DNA from 2 places in the Vibrio maritimus genome. Region 1 is predicted to be linked to the other one. Evidence: riboswitches for the same ligand, from Rfam matches in the RefSeq annotation. Region 1 holds a riboswitch; the other holds the start of a gene.
What was found. A riboswitch is a leader RNA that binds a small molecule or an ion and turns the genes downstream of it on or off. The one in region 1 is predicted to bind cyclic di-GMP.

Region 1 (8,088 bases):
GGATCATCAATCTTCAAATCAGTACTCGGATTCAGAAGTAACATTGCTGCTGGTTCTATTGTGAGTGAATCTGTTATTCTAGGAGACGTTAAGATTGGTGCGGGTTGTACAATCAAGCGCGCAATCATTGACAAGAATGTTGAAATTGCCCCTGGAACTGTGATCGGTGAAGATCTAGAACTCGACGCGAAGCGTTTCCATGTGTCTCCAGGTGGCATCGTTGTCATCAAAAAAGGGACAAAAGTTGGATTCTAGAATGAGAAACATAGACGTATGGTTTCCAGTTTCAGAAGTTCAGGGACTTATTAAAAGTGGAGGCTTGGCAGATGTTGCCAAGGCTCTGCCGAAAGCTCTGCAAGAACTTGGCAAGGACGTAGCCATCACTCTGCCAGGCTACCAAAAATTACCAAACAAGGATCAGTATGAGTTCGTGCTAGCCACTGAGCTAGAGCATTGGCCTCATACACCTTATCAAGTCAAGAAAACCCATCTCGATGGTGTCGAAGTCTACGTCATTGAATGTGACCGTTACTTTGACCGTCCAGAACTGTATGCAGAACACAACCGAGCGTACGCTGATAATGGCGAGCGCTTTGGATTTTTCGCAGCAGCCAGTCTGGATGTGTTACCAAAGCTAGGCATTAAGCCTGCAATTGTTCACGCGAATGATTGGCACACAGGTCTTATCCCATTCTTGCTTAAGACTCGTTACGCTGAAGATGAGCGTTTTCATGGTACTAAGTCAGTACTGACAGTGCACAACGCGATTTTCAAAGGGATTTTCTCTTACAGTCAGTTAGAGATTATTCCTGAGCTTCATCTCTCTGGGATGGAGTTTCTACAGTACGGTGACGGCTGGGTAAGTACATTGCGAGCGGGTATTGCTTTTGCAGATAAGATCAATGCAGTGAGCCCGAACTATGCCGCTGAGCTGGTGACACCGTTAGGCTCACATGGCTTGGTTGATGATTTCGTTCATCGTGCCAAAGATCTCCATGGCATCGTTAATGGATGCGATTACTCAGAGTGGAACCCAAGCCATGATGAGTATTTGCCTGAGCATTACAACGATGACTTAGAAAGCATGCTAGCGGGTAAACTCGCATCAAAAACAGCGCTACAAAAAGAGCTCGGCCTACCAGAGCGTGAAGTGCCGATGATTGGCATGGTTTGTCGCTTGACGCACCAAAAAGGTTTTCACTACATCCTTCCTATTTTGGATAAGTTCCTAAAGAATGACGTTCAAGTCGTCATTATTGGTACGGGTGAGCCGCAAATTGCTTCTCATCTTAATGATCTGGCGGAAGAGTTCTCTGATAAGTTGGCGTTTGTCGAAGCTTACAGCAATCGCTTTGCTCATCTGGTAGAAGCAGGGTCAGACTTCTTCCTTATGCCTTCTGAGTTTGAAGCGTGTGGTTTGAACCAAATTTATAGTATGGCTTATGGTACTTTACCAATTGTGCGTAAAGTCGGCGGCTTGAAAGACACGGTTATTGATTTTGATGATGACCCTAACAATGCGACTGGATTTGGTTTTGTTGAACCTTGCCATGACGCCTTGTTAATTGTCCTGCAACGCGCACTGCTATTCTATCTGCAACACCCTGAGCAGATGCATGAAATGCAGCTTCGCTCAATGCGAAAAGACTTCAGTTGGACTGAGTCAGCCAAAGAGTACGTCAAGATGTACGACCTGGCGCTCGAGGCAAACTAGAGCAAACACTGAAAAGCGGCGTTATGCCGCTTTTTTTTATAATCGACTACACTTGTAAATCATTTTTACCAAAATTCCTGTTAGTTTTTGTCCGTAAAACGGCGAATTATGGTAACGTAACGCCCACATACATCACGAAACTTGAGAACTATGTCAGAGAGCTTGCTATTCCATAAAACTTATCAGCACCCAACGAGTAATGAGTGGGTGGTATTCGTACATGGGGCAGGCGGAAGCTCAAACATATGGTTTAAACAGATTCGAGCTTACCGAGAGCACTTTAACCTGCTGTTTATTGATCTGCGCGGTCACGGTAAGTCAAACCAACTCCTTAAAGACATTATGTCGAACAAGTACACCTTTAAAGAGGTGACGCTGGATATCGTCAAAGTACTTGATCATCTTAAGATTCAGTCAGCTCATTTTGTCGGTATGTCTTTGGGAACGATTATTGTGCGCAATATTGCCGAGTTGGCACACTCTAGAGTTCGTTCCATGGTCTTAGGTGGTGCAGTCACTCGCTTTAATACTCGATCGCAAATTCTGGTGAAAATTGGCAACTGGAGTAAGCACATTATCCCTTATATGTGGCTTTACAGCTTGTTTGCGTACATTGTTATGCCGCAAAAAGGCCAAAAAGAATCAAGGCTGCTATTCGTCCGTGAAGCGAAAAAATTGTGCCAAAAAGAGTTTAAGCGTTGGTATCGTCTAACGACAGAAGTGAACCCTCTCAACCGCTACTTTAAAGACCGAGAGTTGCCGATTCCGACTTTGTATCTGATGGGTGATAAAGACTATATGTTTATTAAGCCAGTCAAAGAGATGGTGGCTGAACATAAGTCCAGCCGTCTATTAGAGATCAAAGATTGTGGTCATGTGTGCAATGTTGAGCGTCCAGAAGAGTTCAATAAGCACTCAATAGATTTCATTAAGTCTGTGGCATCGTAGCTGTTTGTGGCGTCTGACAGTTCCAGCAGACGCCAAATTGCGCTTCGTTAGTCTCATGGCAAGCTGGACATACCCACGGCACGTTACCGCTTTTCTCAGCCTGTTTTTGCCAATCTTGAATGACAGCTCGTGCCATCATTTCTTGCTCTTTGTTGAAAAGCCAAACGTAGGGTAGTGAATTTTCGTCAAACGGTACTTCCCCTCGTAACCCGAAAACACCTTCGCCTCGTACTTCACACTCGATACCTTCAGCCATCAACTGCTGTTGGACAATATGTGTTTCTGGTGGGTTATTGCCTACAAATATCTTCATCTATTCCTGTACCTGTGGCGAGCGAGAGATTTTTCCCATAATCCATTTAGCAATAAGTGGGAACAAACCGAGTAGGGCAAATGATGCCAACACGGTAGGGGAAACAATACCGGATAGACTGTCAATATTCGCTAGCTGAGTACCCGCATTGAGGTAGACTGCAGTTCCTGGCAACATACCCAGTTGACTCACCAAGTAATATTTAGAGACTCGAATTGGCGTGAGACCCATTAATAAGTTAATCAAGAAAAATGGGAACACAGGAATGAGTCTTAGAGAAAATAGATAGAAAGCACCGTCTTTTTCGACACCTTTATTGATCGTCTCAAGTTTCGAACCGAACTTACTTTGTACCCAATCGCGAAGTAGGAAGCGACTGCTCAAGAATGCCAATGTAGCGCCTATGGTACTCGCAAATGAAACAAGCAGTAAACTAGTCCAAAAGCCAAACAGTGCTGCGCCAAGTAAGGTAACCACGGCAGCGCCTGGAACAGAGAATGCAGTAATCGCTATGTAAGCGAAGAAATAGGTGAGGGCAGCAGCCACAAAGTTCTCATTGATGTATTCACTCAGTGCTACTTGCTGTACTTTTGCGTTTTCTAGTGTGAGATGTTGACCAAAGTTGATGCCCAAATAAATGACGACAGCAACCAAAACCAATCCTAGTATCAGCTTCTTGCTCATGACGATATCCTTTTGATGACTCAGTATTAGTGTAGTAGAAAGGCTGAGTATGTTTTTCCTTTCAACTAATACAAAAAAATCAGCCATAAGGCTGATTTTTTCTCGAGATGACCGTAACTTAATTAATTAAGCTAGCCAGTTCGTCTCTTTTAGTCTGAGGAATCACAGACCAATGAGTACCATTTATCGCACCTTCAAGAGCCCATAAAAGCTCTAAACCTACGGTACTTGAATGGGTTCTCTGAATGGCCTTGAAAGCCTCAACCGAACCATGATCCTGAAGTTCAACCACTGATTCAATGCCTGCTTTTTTGAGCATGCGCTCAGTGGCAAGGCGAAGATTCGGAAGGTCTTTCAGGCGATTAGGTTTCGCTTCGGATTGTTGCTCTTTCTCAGTTTTCGCGAACTCGAGTGCCTGTTTAGCGTGATCGAGAATACCTTCTTGATCTTGCCAACAGTCTTCAGGTAACGCGAAGTACTTAGTAACAACGGGAAATCCACGCTTTTTATAAACATAAGGCTTGTAACCCAGTTTTTTGAAGGTGGATACGGTCTGACGGTTAGTTCTGATATGTAATTTGTTATTCACTGCTAAGGCAAACATCGTATCATCTACGAAGATGCCAAATCCCCCAAACATGGAGCGAGACTTTACTCTTCCAAGCTGAGCGAATAATTGCATTGAATTTTTTAGTATAGGATTATCCATGCTTTATTCTTTTCTCGGTGTTATTGATTGTGTCACCAGAATCAGGTCCGAGAGTATAGCAATCAGGTGTCAGAGCTCTGTTAGGCATATGCCATAACTGAGTCTTCTCCCCTTGCCATCGGCAACCCCGCTACCTATCAATTAAAAATTGGTTTAGGCCGGAGGCTTTGCGTCCCACCCTTTCAGATGGTTTGCCCTGTGCGTGACTTCATTAGAATAAATGAAAACGACATAAGCCTATGATTACTCAGTTGCAAAAATGTGATGTTGGTTCAAATAATGGTGGGTTATTTGTGCTTGAGGGTGCGTAAAAAACTAACAATCGAGAGAAGAAAACTTGAATGGGGTTCAAAAAAAAGTGCCTGGAAAGGCACTTTTGTCAGCATTATGTAAGGCTTTTGACAGAGTCTCGTTCAACAATCTCTGGGTGCATTTCGAAAATGCGCTTTTCATGACCTTTATCTTTGATTCGTTCTAATAGAATCTCAAACGCGTTTTTACCGACACGACGTTTAGGTTGGTGAACCGTGGTTAGAGGTGGCGAGAAGTACTCAGCCAGCTCGATATTATCGTAACCAATGACAGAGATGTCCTCAGGTACGCGCACACCCAGTTGTTGTAGGCGACTCATCAGGCCAAACGCCATGGTGTCGTTGAAACAGAAGATAGCGGTAGGTCGGTCTTCCATTGCAGCAATACGGTTAGCTGCGATAACCGCTGTATCGCATTCGAAGTTGCCTTCAAGAATACGATCGTCTTTCATCTCGATACCTGCCTCAGCAAGGGCACGTTTGTAACCGATGATACGCTCTTGGCACACGGCTTTCTCCAAGTGACCGCTTAGACAAGCAATATCAGTGTGACCTTTTTCAATCAGGAACTTCGTTGCGAGATAACCGCCTTCTTCGGAGTTATCGATGATCTTGTCCGCTTGTGAGCTTTCTGGGCCCCAGTCCATGATAACTTTAGGAATGTCGGCGTGACGATCAAGCATCTCTAGCAGCTCTTCGGTAAGATCAGAGCACATCACGAGGATGCCATCCACGCGTTTCTCTGCCAGCATGCGAATGTAATCGCGTTGCTTTTCATACACACCACCAGTGTTACATAGGATCAGCGTGTAGCCTTGGCGGTAGCAGTAGCTCTCAACACCATCGATAACCTCAGAAAAGAACAGGTTAGTTGATTGAGTCACTAACATACCAATGGTTTTCGTTGAGTTACATTTTAAGCTACGTGCAACGGCGCTTGGTGCGTAGTTGAGTTCGTCGACCGCCGCCATCACTTTTTCTTGAGTTGCTTCAGCAACAAAGCGAGTCTTATTAATAACGTGGGATACTGTGGTCGTTGAAACGCCTGCAAGGCGGGCGACATCTTTAATAGTTGCCATAGTGATATCCTATTAGTCGCGGCTTGATAATTAACGTTGGTACCGCTTCAAGTATAGTGGTCTTTGCAAACATATAACGCTATGTTGTTGTAAACATAGTATTTGGCTGCGAAAACCGAAAGTTGCATGCAAGCCACGGCGAAAAAAGCTCAGAGCGTAGATTTCAACAGGTGTTTTTGGACACAAGTCCGCGTTGAATGCCAAGGGCATTTGCATTTAAACGGCGGATTGTAGACTTAGGTTTGGGCGCTGGCAATGACTTATCCAATAAATTTATAACTAAAGCGCAAATTAATTCTCACAGATGTGATGCAAATGATTTGCGCTTTAAGGTTGGCTAGCCTTGCTCACCCTCTAGGTAGGTGTAGTCAAGTTGGCAGAATGCTTCGAGTAGTTTAGCGGCAGAGGCATAAAACCCAAACTCGTCGTTGGTTTGGCATTTCGCAACAAACTGAGGTAGCCATGTCATCAAGTAGTTCTTGATGAACTCTGCTTGCTCGTGCAGCGCATCGTTCATATGTGCTTCCGCTTCAAGCTCATTGGAGCGAATGATTAAGTTGCCTAGAAAATCTAGCTCGATCGCGAGGTGATCCGCTGGCTCATTTAAGTCCTTATTCACTGCCACACTGTGCTTAGCTAACAGGTCAGCCATATCCTGTGCAGGTTGATCATTTAAAAGACCAGACTTACCAATATACATAGAGGCATAAGGCAATGCGCCATGCTTGTCCGACTTTAAAAATAGATCGCAAAAATCGGCAGAAAGCTCTAATTGTGCGTCTTCTCTGACTTGAAGGCGGTTCAAGGACTCTGTAAAGACCTGAATGGGTTCTTTTAGGGAAGGGTTTTCTCCTAAGCCAGATAAGAAAGAGCGAATTTCAGGGCTATGGTATTTGTTGAGTTCATCATCAGTGAGCTCGGCAGCGAATAGGCTTGAAAGCCACCAATAGATTTCTGCGCGTTGCTCATTAAATGCTTTGATTTCTTGCATTTGAATAATCTCCAAAAATGATAACTCTATTTTAGCCAATAAAGATGAATAGCAATAACTTGTTGTGTGAAAAATTGAGTTAACTTATGAAAAAATAAGACAAAAATTAATTTCTTTAAGGGTAAGTTAACACGAGTATTCGTTGCATATGAGACGCAATCGTTTTGGTTGTTTTGAATCAAAAAATAGTAAGGTTTCCATGCCTATGAGGGGATGTAGACTAGAATTGTGAATGTTTATGAATAGAATGTCCCTGTCATGACAAGATTGAGAAACCACAGATGAAATATCACGTTTTGGTTGTAGAAGATGACGTAGTCACTCGCAGTAAGCTGGCTGGCTACTTCGAAAATGAAGGCTACTTGGTTAGCGAAGCTGAAGATGGTCAGACGATGCGTCAGGTGCTGGAAGAATCCAGTATCGATCTCGTTATGTTAGATATTAACCTCCCTGGTGAAGATGGTTTGATGCTGACAAGAGAGTTAAGAAGTCAGTCAGACATTGGAATCATTTTGGTGACCGGTCGCACCGATAGTATTGACCGTATTGTTGGCCTTGAGATGGGTGCAGACGACTATGTCACTAAGCCGTTTGAGCTACGTGAACTGTTAGTGCGAGTAAAAAACCTATTGTGGCGTATTTCACTAGCGCGCAAACAGCCAGTACTTGAAGAGTCAGTGCAAAACGAGCATGTGGTTCACTTTGGTGAATGGACGTTCGATAAGCAGCGTCGTTCACTGACGAATAATGGCGACCCTGTAAAACTGACCAAGGCTGAATATGAATTGTTAGTTGCACTCTCAACGTATCCAAATCAAGTTCTGAGCCGTGAGCGTATCCTCAATATGATCAGTCATCGAGTTGATGCGCCGAACGATAGAACCATTGATGTTCTTATCCGTCGCATGCGTGCCAAGATGGAATCAGATCCAAAGAATCCACAGATATTTATCACTGTCCATGGCGAGGGCTACATGTTTGCTGGTGATTAAAGTCGGCTAGCGTGTAGTGATAGAAAATGCTCCAGTTGTCTCTTTGATAGCTGGAGCTTTTTTATGGGAGCAATGTAGAGATACTTGGTCGTTGTATATGCAACTTGTAACTATTTTTGTTAACTGACTCGCGTGAGAAGTCGGTGCTTTCTGAGTCGGAAAAAGACTCTATAAACCTGAGCTAGTTTGAAAGTGGCGTCGTTTCCGTTGAACTGCCTCTATTGGGCAGCATTGATTGGCAACGACATTCTTTGGTTCAACAAAAGGATTTTCCATGACCAAGCTACAATTAGGCTCTATTCCAATATTTAAACGGTCAGTGAATTTGTCGCTGATGCTTACCTCGA
Region 2 (8,088 bases), on a different replicon from region 1:
TTAAGAAAAGAAACAGTAGTGCGAATGGAACATCAATCAAGCCCGATAGTAACCCGCCCGAATATATATCCTTGATCTTAGATATTGACTCCAATCCATTCTGAACGCCTCCAACCTTCAGCTTTTTAATCTCTGCGGTTGGTGAGCTTGCGAGCACGCGAACAGCTGAGGCATAGCGAGCCTTTTCCATATTCGAGGATTCTGCCGCCAGTATCCAACTTCGCGCAAAACGCAAAAATGCGTCGAGAAGCACGGCAACAGTAGCGCCAAACAGCAAAAGCGTCGCGGTACCATAACTTTGGTTTGGAATAATGCGGTCATAGATCTGCAAAACAGTTAGTGGAACCGCTAGGGAAAGAATGTTGATCAGTATCGAGGGTATAAGGACTTTCCTTATACTTGATAGGCCTGCTGAAAGTGTCGTCTCCATACGTAATCCACTTATGAACCATATGAATTAAGATTCGGACAGAAATAGCGAACTTTCAAATAGTAACGAAGGAAAATGTTATCTAACGGAATTGTATTTTTGAAGTTGAAGATTTGAGTCTTATATCGAGGATTAATTTGAACGTGAGGATGAGAAAAGTTCTATTTTTAAACAAGAGCGCTCAGTTTACAGGGAATGTAATGAAAATCTCGAAAAGGTCGTTTCCAATCCATGTTCATATCGTCACCATCATTATATTCGTTGTTGCTATTGCATCTGGAACGCAGATGGCACTCAGTAACAAAGCGATGTCAGAGGTGATTTTTAAGGCCAATAGTAAGATATTTGAACGAATCGCTGAGCAAACTAAGTACCAATTAAATAGTCACTATGGCACAGCGTTCTCTGCACTGGGTAGTTTCTCTAACAGCCATAGCCTCAATGCCTCTGTTGGGTTTGAGCGGTTACGGGTTGTACCAGAAGTGATTCATTTGCTCTCACGGTTTGATCATGTGCAGACCTACACCTTTTCTTTCAAAGATGGTGATAGCGTGATCGTAAAGCGAGTATCAGAAGACTTGACACCTGATATCGTGATTAACAATCAGCAATCGCGATATATCGTGGCGCATGAGATTGGTGGCGTAGTTGAGGTTTATACCTACGATAGCAGCCTCAACTTTGTTGAGAGGCTAGAGGTCAATGAGGAAGAGTTTCACCTAGCTTATCAAGATAACTCGTCAGTAATCCCAGGGCGTAATACGATTTCCAAACCGACTAAGCTCGCTAACTCCACTGCAATGGGGGTTGTAATATCACAGGTAAATCAGCAAGGGCTGAGAGTTTCTGTTCATGTCATGCTCAAAGATCTACACCAAAGTTTGCAAGATACACTGACCAACGAATCTTCTATCAGAGTGCTGTATAACGACGATGGCGCTGTGTACGCGTTTTCTAGCGGTCTTAGTAGTGAAAACAATGGTGACATTTTGCAGATCGCTGATATTAATCGAGACATTGTCCCACATGCGATAGACCGAAAAAAAGGAGGTGTTGAGCTCGGGCGCTTTGAATTTCAGAAAGAAAATTGGTTTGGGCGCATCGTTACCATCAAACCGATGAATAGTGAGCACATCCATTTGTTAATGGCGACAAAGGCGTCATCAATATTTGATGAAGGACTATTGATAAAGCAGCAAACCTTGTATGCGTCTTTGATAGTGTTGCTGCTGATGTTGCCCTGTATTTACTTGGTCTCAAGGCTTATCTCAAAGCCTATTGTGAAAGCGACCGAAAAAGCGAAAGCAATTGAGAACTTCTCGTTCGATACTTCACCACTCCCGCATAGTTATATCAAAGAGATACAAGAATTGAATCATGCCCAAATGTCGACTCAAGCGACGATATCTCGATTTATTACGCTGACGGATGGTATCGCACGTCAACAAGACCTAGACAGCATGCTTGAACTGGTGTGCGGCAACACAGCTGCCTCAGTCTCTGCTGATGGAGTATTGCTGTACTTACTTGATGTGAAAAGTGATGAGTTGGTTCCTCATGTTGTCCAGTTTAATAGGGCTCAAAATGTTCACGCTAAAAGTATTTCCACGCAAGATGCTGCTCGGTTTATTGAACATGTTTTTGTAAATAAACAGGGTCAGGTTTTCCCACTACACGAGCTCAACCATCTGCAATTTGAAGCAAGTCTTCCCGAAAAAAGTGAAGTGATATACATACCGCTGAAAAATAGAGAAGAGGTCGTTATTGGTGCACTTGGTCTGATGTTTGAGAAGGGAGGTGCAGAATCGATTTATCGAGAGTATTCCGACTATTTGCAGACGCTACTTGGTTACGTATCTATTGCAATTGAAACTCAGCAAATGCTGGAGTCTCAGCGAGCTCTTTTGGACTCCTTCATTCAAGTATTTGCTGGCTCACTTGATAAAAAATCGCCGTATACAGGTAATCACTGTCAGCGAGTACCTGTCTTAACTGAATGGCTAACACAAGCGGCGCACGAATCCACATTAGAGCCGTTTAATGACTTTCACCTTAATGAGAAAGAGTGGCAAGAGCTGAAAATGGCAGCTTGGCTACATGACTGCGGCAAGATCACTACGCCTGAACATGTGGTTGATAAATCCACGAAGCTCGAAACCATCTATGACCGAATACATGAAATCAGAACTCGTTTTGAAGTGATTAAGCGAGATAAAGAAATTATGTTGTTGAAGGAAAGTTTTGGCGAATTGAGTCAAGAAGCAAAGCGTGTTCTGGAGGAACTGCATACACAAATTGATGATGATTTTGACTTCATCGCGTCGCTTAATATCGGGGGTGAATTTGTCAGTGATGAAGACCTTAAGCGGTTGGAGCGAATAGCGAAAACTCGTTGGATACGTACCTTAAGTAAACGCAAGGGCATTTCTTGGGTTGAGAGGCAGCGCCATCAAACAGAAGAGCAACTCCCCCAACAAGAAACGCTATTGGCTAACATGCCTGAGCACCTCATATCTTGGGATACCCCTCACCAAAGCGATCCACGTTTCACGATGAAGCCAACCCAATACAAAGCGAATCAGGGTGAGGTGTACAATCTATCGACACGTAGGGGAACGCTCACAGAAGAGGAACGCTTCATCATTAATGATCACATCATTCAAACGATTCAAATTCTAGAATCTTTGCCGTTCCCTGCACATATGCAAAATGTCGCCTCTATTGCTGGTGGACACCATGAAAAAATGGATGGCACAGGCTATCCGATGGGACTCAAAGGAGAGGAGATGCCGCTAGCAGCAAGGGTTATGGCGATTGCAGATGTATTTGAAGCTTTAACTAGCGCTGACCGTCCTTATAAAAAAGCGAAAACACTGTCAGAGTCACTTAAGATCATGAGTTATATGGTTAAAGATAACCACCTAGATGAATCCTTGTTCAGACTATTTTTGACGTCTGGTGTGTATTTGAGGTTTGCACGAGAATACATGCTCGAGGAGCAGATTGATGAAGTAAATATAGCGGCGTTTTTGTAAGTTATGCTGCAAAAACAAGAATGTATATCAACAACTTTCTATGCGCTATTGCACATATTTTGATTGTTATCACATTACTATCAAAAGTGTCAGCAAAGTACTACTAAAGTACTAACATTAGCAACGACTTTATCAATGCCAAACTGTTCGCGAGGGCAGGACGGAAAGCCACGGGACTCTTATGAGGTTAGAGTAAGCCGGGTTGCACATGACAAGGAAAGCACTATGAACCTCAAACAGACCTTTGCTACGACAAGTATTCTCTTGGCGTTCTCTGCACCATCTTTTGCTGCTATTGATTTTTATATTTCTGATATCAAAGGGGAGTATCGCTCCTTTGCTATAAATGATTCCTCTGCACTTGCTGTCATTAGAGCGAATATTTCGGACACTGATTGTGAGTTAGATTCTAATGGAAAGACATTAAATAGAGGCTGGAAGAACATCGTCGTGAGCGGTGATTTATCGGGTGATTCAACAGTACTAGAATCACTAAGCCCTACGTGTGATGACAAATTATCTGTGGAGTTAGATGAGGTAAGTACATCGGCACTATGGAAGCAGCCATATGATGAGGTTTTTTCGGTTGAAGACATCACAAGTCCAAACTATGACGTTTCGAGCCTTCAATTAATTCGTAAGAATGTCAAAGTAGCGATTGGTACTTCAAGCGAAAAACAGAATAAGTCTATCTACCGCACTTCTTCACAAACTCAAGTAAGAGCCGTTCTAGCTGATAAAAACACTGGCCAACTAAGTTTTGCGATGGCAAAGAAAATGAATCTGTCACCGACGAGTACCTCTAAAGGTAACAACTGGGCTTGGGATACAAGAGGAACGCATGTGTCAGATGATGGTCTGTTTATTGTCGGTTATCAAAGAGCGAAGCATGACATTTACTTCAAATCATACAACGCTAACGACCCTTCATTCGTTGAAGATGAGAACTATATAGCGAAGGGAACCCGTATTCCTACTTATTGGAAGTTAAAACCAGGTTCAAAACCTTCGTGTAACAGTGCTTGTAAAAACGGTGAGGAAGTTCACCTAGAAGTGCTAGGTTCTGGCAAACGCATTGCGAACGGTAAAACTAATCCTTCGATAAAGGCGCCAATCTCCTTAAATGTGGAAGGTGCCTATAAGAACGTTGATATAGAAGCACTCAGTAAGACGGAGTTTGCAGATTCTTATAATGCTGAAATGAATGACGCGCAAACCAAAACAGAGTATATGAGTAAGGTCAACGGTATTTACTCGTATGGAGACCAATACTACGTGTTTGGTATGAACAGTGACGGCTATGCTGCGTTTGCGGTCATTGAATAAGTCTTGATATATGACCATAAAAACCCCGCTCTGCGGGGTTTTTCGCTTTTAATGCCTGTCAGTTTTAAATAATCAACGATCACTCGCACTTTTCAATTAATCTCATACTGCCTACCGACAGTGATATTACCGATTGATACTCTTAGTTGAAGTTATCGAACCCAGGTTGGATAGTTGCCAGATCTAAATGTAACTTCCCCGCCAGTAGCCGAGTAATAAGGAAATATCGTGAGTAATCTAACACTGCACTTCGAAGTGGTAAACAACGAAACTCAATCGCTAAAGCTCCACATTGTTCTAGAGAACAGAACGGACTCGCAGCTCCATGATTTTGTATTGTGTTTTGATATGCCGCGATTTTTAGATAAAAGTAAAGTGGTCAATGGTGTAGTGAAAAGCCAAGTTGGCTCTCATATTGAACTTACCCCACTTGAAGGAATGAGAATTGCTGCTGGTGAAAGTTGGACAGTAACGATTGAGAGTAATACCAGCGGGCTGTTTAATCTGTCAGAAAGACCTAACGGACCTTACTTGAAAGTAGGTAAGGAATTCATCGAGGTTGCTATTGGCAGCCATAGCATGCCCCAGCCTGAATCGCTTAAACTGAATGTACAACCAATGCCAGCACCAAAAGCCGGTGTGATTCCTCAGCCCAATCTAGTAGTGGCAAAGCAAGGCACATTCATTTGGCAAAACTCTGTGTCGATGAGTTTGGCGAATAAAGTCTCTCACAATGCGATCTCTTGGCTGACACAACAGTTTAGTGATACCCAGTTTGAACAGACTAACGCTAATCCTCTGGTTTCTTTTGTTGAGTCAAAGCAATTAGCAGAAGAGGCTTATCAACTTACCATCAGCGAGGAGTCTGTAAAGATAGAGGCGTCAAGCTCTAGCGGCTTTCTTTATGGTGCTGTGACGCTAGCTCAATTAGTGGTAACAGGACGAGATACAGTTGATTGTGTGGTGATTACAGATGCGCCTCAATACTCTTACCGAGGTCAGTTTCTTGATTGTGCTCGCTCATTTCACGACATCGATACGGTCAAGTCTGTCATTGACCAGATGGTTTGGCTAAAGCTCAACACCTTCCATTGGCATCTAACCGATGATGAAGCATGGAGAATGGAAATTGACGCCTATCCGATGCTTACCAAGTTAGGTGCATGGCGCGGAGAGGGCGAGATTCAGCCTCCGCAGTTTGGGTCTGGTTCGAATCGATATGGCGGCTTCTTTACTAAAGCGCAAATAGCAGAAGTGGTTGCGTATGCGAAGGCGCGAGAGATCACTGTCATTCCTGAGGTCGATATACCAGGACATGCGCGTGCTCTCATTATGGCGCTTCCTCATTTGCTGATTGAGAAAGAAGACACTTCTGACTATGTTTCGATTCAGCAATATCAAGATAACGTTCTCAACCCGGGCCTGCCAGCGACTTATGAAGTACTCGAAACTATCCTTGATGAGGTGTGTGAGATGTTCCCGTCTGAGGTGATTCATTTAGGTGGGGATGAGGTACCTGCTCATGTGTGGGAGAAATCTCCAGCCTGTAGTCAGAAAGCCACGGAGCTAGAGTTTGAAGATGTTAGACAACTTGAAGGACACTTGATTTCGCATCTAGAGCGATACATAGCAGATAAAGGCAGACGAATTGCAGTTTGGGAGGAAGCGAGTCACGGCAACAAAATTACCAACAATGCGACGGTTTGTGCATGGTCAAATAGTGCAGAGGGACAAAAAGCAGCAAAAGCGGGGTACCCGGTTATTATGTGCCCTGCTCAAGCGACTTACCTAGATATGGCTTGGAATAAAGACATCAATGAAACGGGTGTATTGTGGGCGGGCACGATTGATCTTAAAACCGCCTATCAGTTTGAGCCATCTAACATTGAGAACAGCCAGCAAGTGATTGGGACGCAAGCGCTAGTTTGGACTGAGTTTGTTAAAGATAAACAAACACTAGAGTTTTTGTTATATCCAAGATTGTTTGCTGTCGCTGAAATTGCCTGGACATCGACACAAAATAAAGATTGGTCGCATTTCCTGCCTAGGGTTTCCGCCCAGCTCTCTTATCTAGAGAGTAAAGGAATCAACTATCGTAGGGGTTAATTTGTTGATTTAAAGCCAGCTTGATATCAGTTGGCTTTCATTCTCCGCTATATGTCGATCTACAAAAGATCGGCATTGCAAGAAACTCATTCTTAAAATACTCTATAATGCTGCGTTAATTTTACCGCACTAGCTACGTCCGTAGTTTCCACAATTTAAAAGGTAAAATATGAACTATCCAACGACACTTCCAGGAACACACAAAGCGGTACTCAATAGAATTATCGAAGCTCTATCCGCTGACTCTCGCCTTTCCGGTATTGCAGCAAGCGGCTCGTATGGCTCGAACAATATGGATGAGTACAGTGACCTCGATTTGGTTATCGCTATTCACCCAAATGATTATCAAGAAGTCTTCGATCAGCGATTTGAAATTGTGAGTCAGATAGAAGGCTATGCCGCAGGCTTCTCTGGTGAACATGTGGGCGAACCAAGATTGATCGTTTCTATCTTCGCACCGGATGCAATCCACGTTGATTTCAAATTCGTCTCACTGGCAGATGCCGCGAATCGAGTAGACGACTGTGCGGTGCTTTGGGAGAAAGGGACACTGCTAACCGATGTATTTGCGACAGCTTTACCCGCCTATCCGCAACCAGACCCGCAATGGATTGAAGACCGTTTTTGGATTTGGACTCACTATGCCGCAACAAAAATTGCTCGTGGTGAGTATTTTGAAACTCTTGAGTTTCTCTCATTCTTGCGTCAAAACGTTTTATCGCCACTAGCGCTGAAGCAGGCGGGGCTTACCCCATCTGGTGTGCGTACGATTGAAAAGCGTCTTCCAGAGTTTGCCGAAAAACTGGCTAAAACGATCGCAACAGTAGAGAAGCAGTCTTTGATCTCAGCGGTTAAGCAATGTGTCTCTCTTTACTTAGAATTAAGAGACAACGAAGTCGTCGAGCGTAACGACAGAGCTCAAGAACTTTGCTATCAGTATCTTCAAAAACAAGTTTGATAACTAACAATAGAAAAATAGCCATCGACTTGATGGCTATTTTCGTTTGCTTGACGTTGTCACTACTAGATATCAAGTGACTGGCATTTTTCGCAAAAATGCTCGACCTCTGTTTGACTGTTTTGTTCATCATTGTCTGTGTTGACTTCAAACACATCATGAGTGGTTACTGAATTGCAGCGCGGGCAGTATTCGTTAACCAGATAGAATTGCAAATCGTCCATAATTTACTT

Region 2: another riboswitch for cyclic di-GMP. It lies ahead of LY387_RS18820 (hypothetical protein); the one in region 1 lies ahead of LY387_RS10790 (TfoX/Sxy family DNA transformation protein).

The regions. Positions count from the first base shown of each region.
Region 1 covers NZ_CP090438.1:2,375,304-2,383,391, reverse strand. The annotation lists gene glgC (glucose-1-phosphate adenylyltransferase) at 1-255, shown strand, start outside; gene glgA (glycogen synthase GlgA) at 257-1,714, shown strand; gene LY387_RS10805 (alpha/beta fold hydrolase) at 1,865-2,662, shown strand; gene LY387_RS10800 (DUF2007 domain-containing protein) at 2,643-2,975, opposite strand; gene LY387_RS10795 (TVP38/TMEM64 family protein) at 2,976-3,659, opposite strand; gene LY387_RS10790 (TfoX/Sxy family DNA transformation protein) at 3,778-4,368, opposite strand; cyclic di-GMP riboswitch class I at 4,486-4,574, opposite strand; gene purR (HTH-type transcriptional repressor PurR) at 4,754-5,758, opposite strand; gene torD (molecular chaperone TorD) at 6,096-6,749, opposite strand; gene torR (two-component system response regulator TorR) at 7,031-7,741, shown strand; gene LY387_RS10770 (Ig-like domain-containing protein) at 8,016-8,088, shown strand, end outside.
Region 2 covers NZ_CP090439.1:478,667-486,754, reverse strand. The annotation lists gene LY387_RS18830 (ABC transporter transmembrane domain-containing protein) at 1-430, opposite strand, end outside; gene LY387_RS18825 (HD domain-containing phosphohydrolase) at 631-3,465, shown strand; cyclic di-GMP riboswitch class I at 3,593-3,675, shown strand; gene LY387_RS18820 (hypothetical protein) at 3,691-4,791, shown strand; gene LY387_RS18815 (beta-N-acetylhexosaminidase) at 5,020-6,897, shown strand; gene LY387_RS18810 (nucleotidyltransferase domain-containing protein) at 7,067-7,855, shown strand; gene LY387_RS18805 (hypothetical protein) at 7,921-8,079, opposite strand.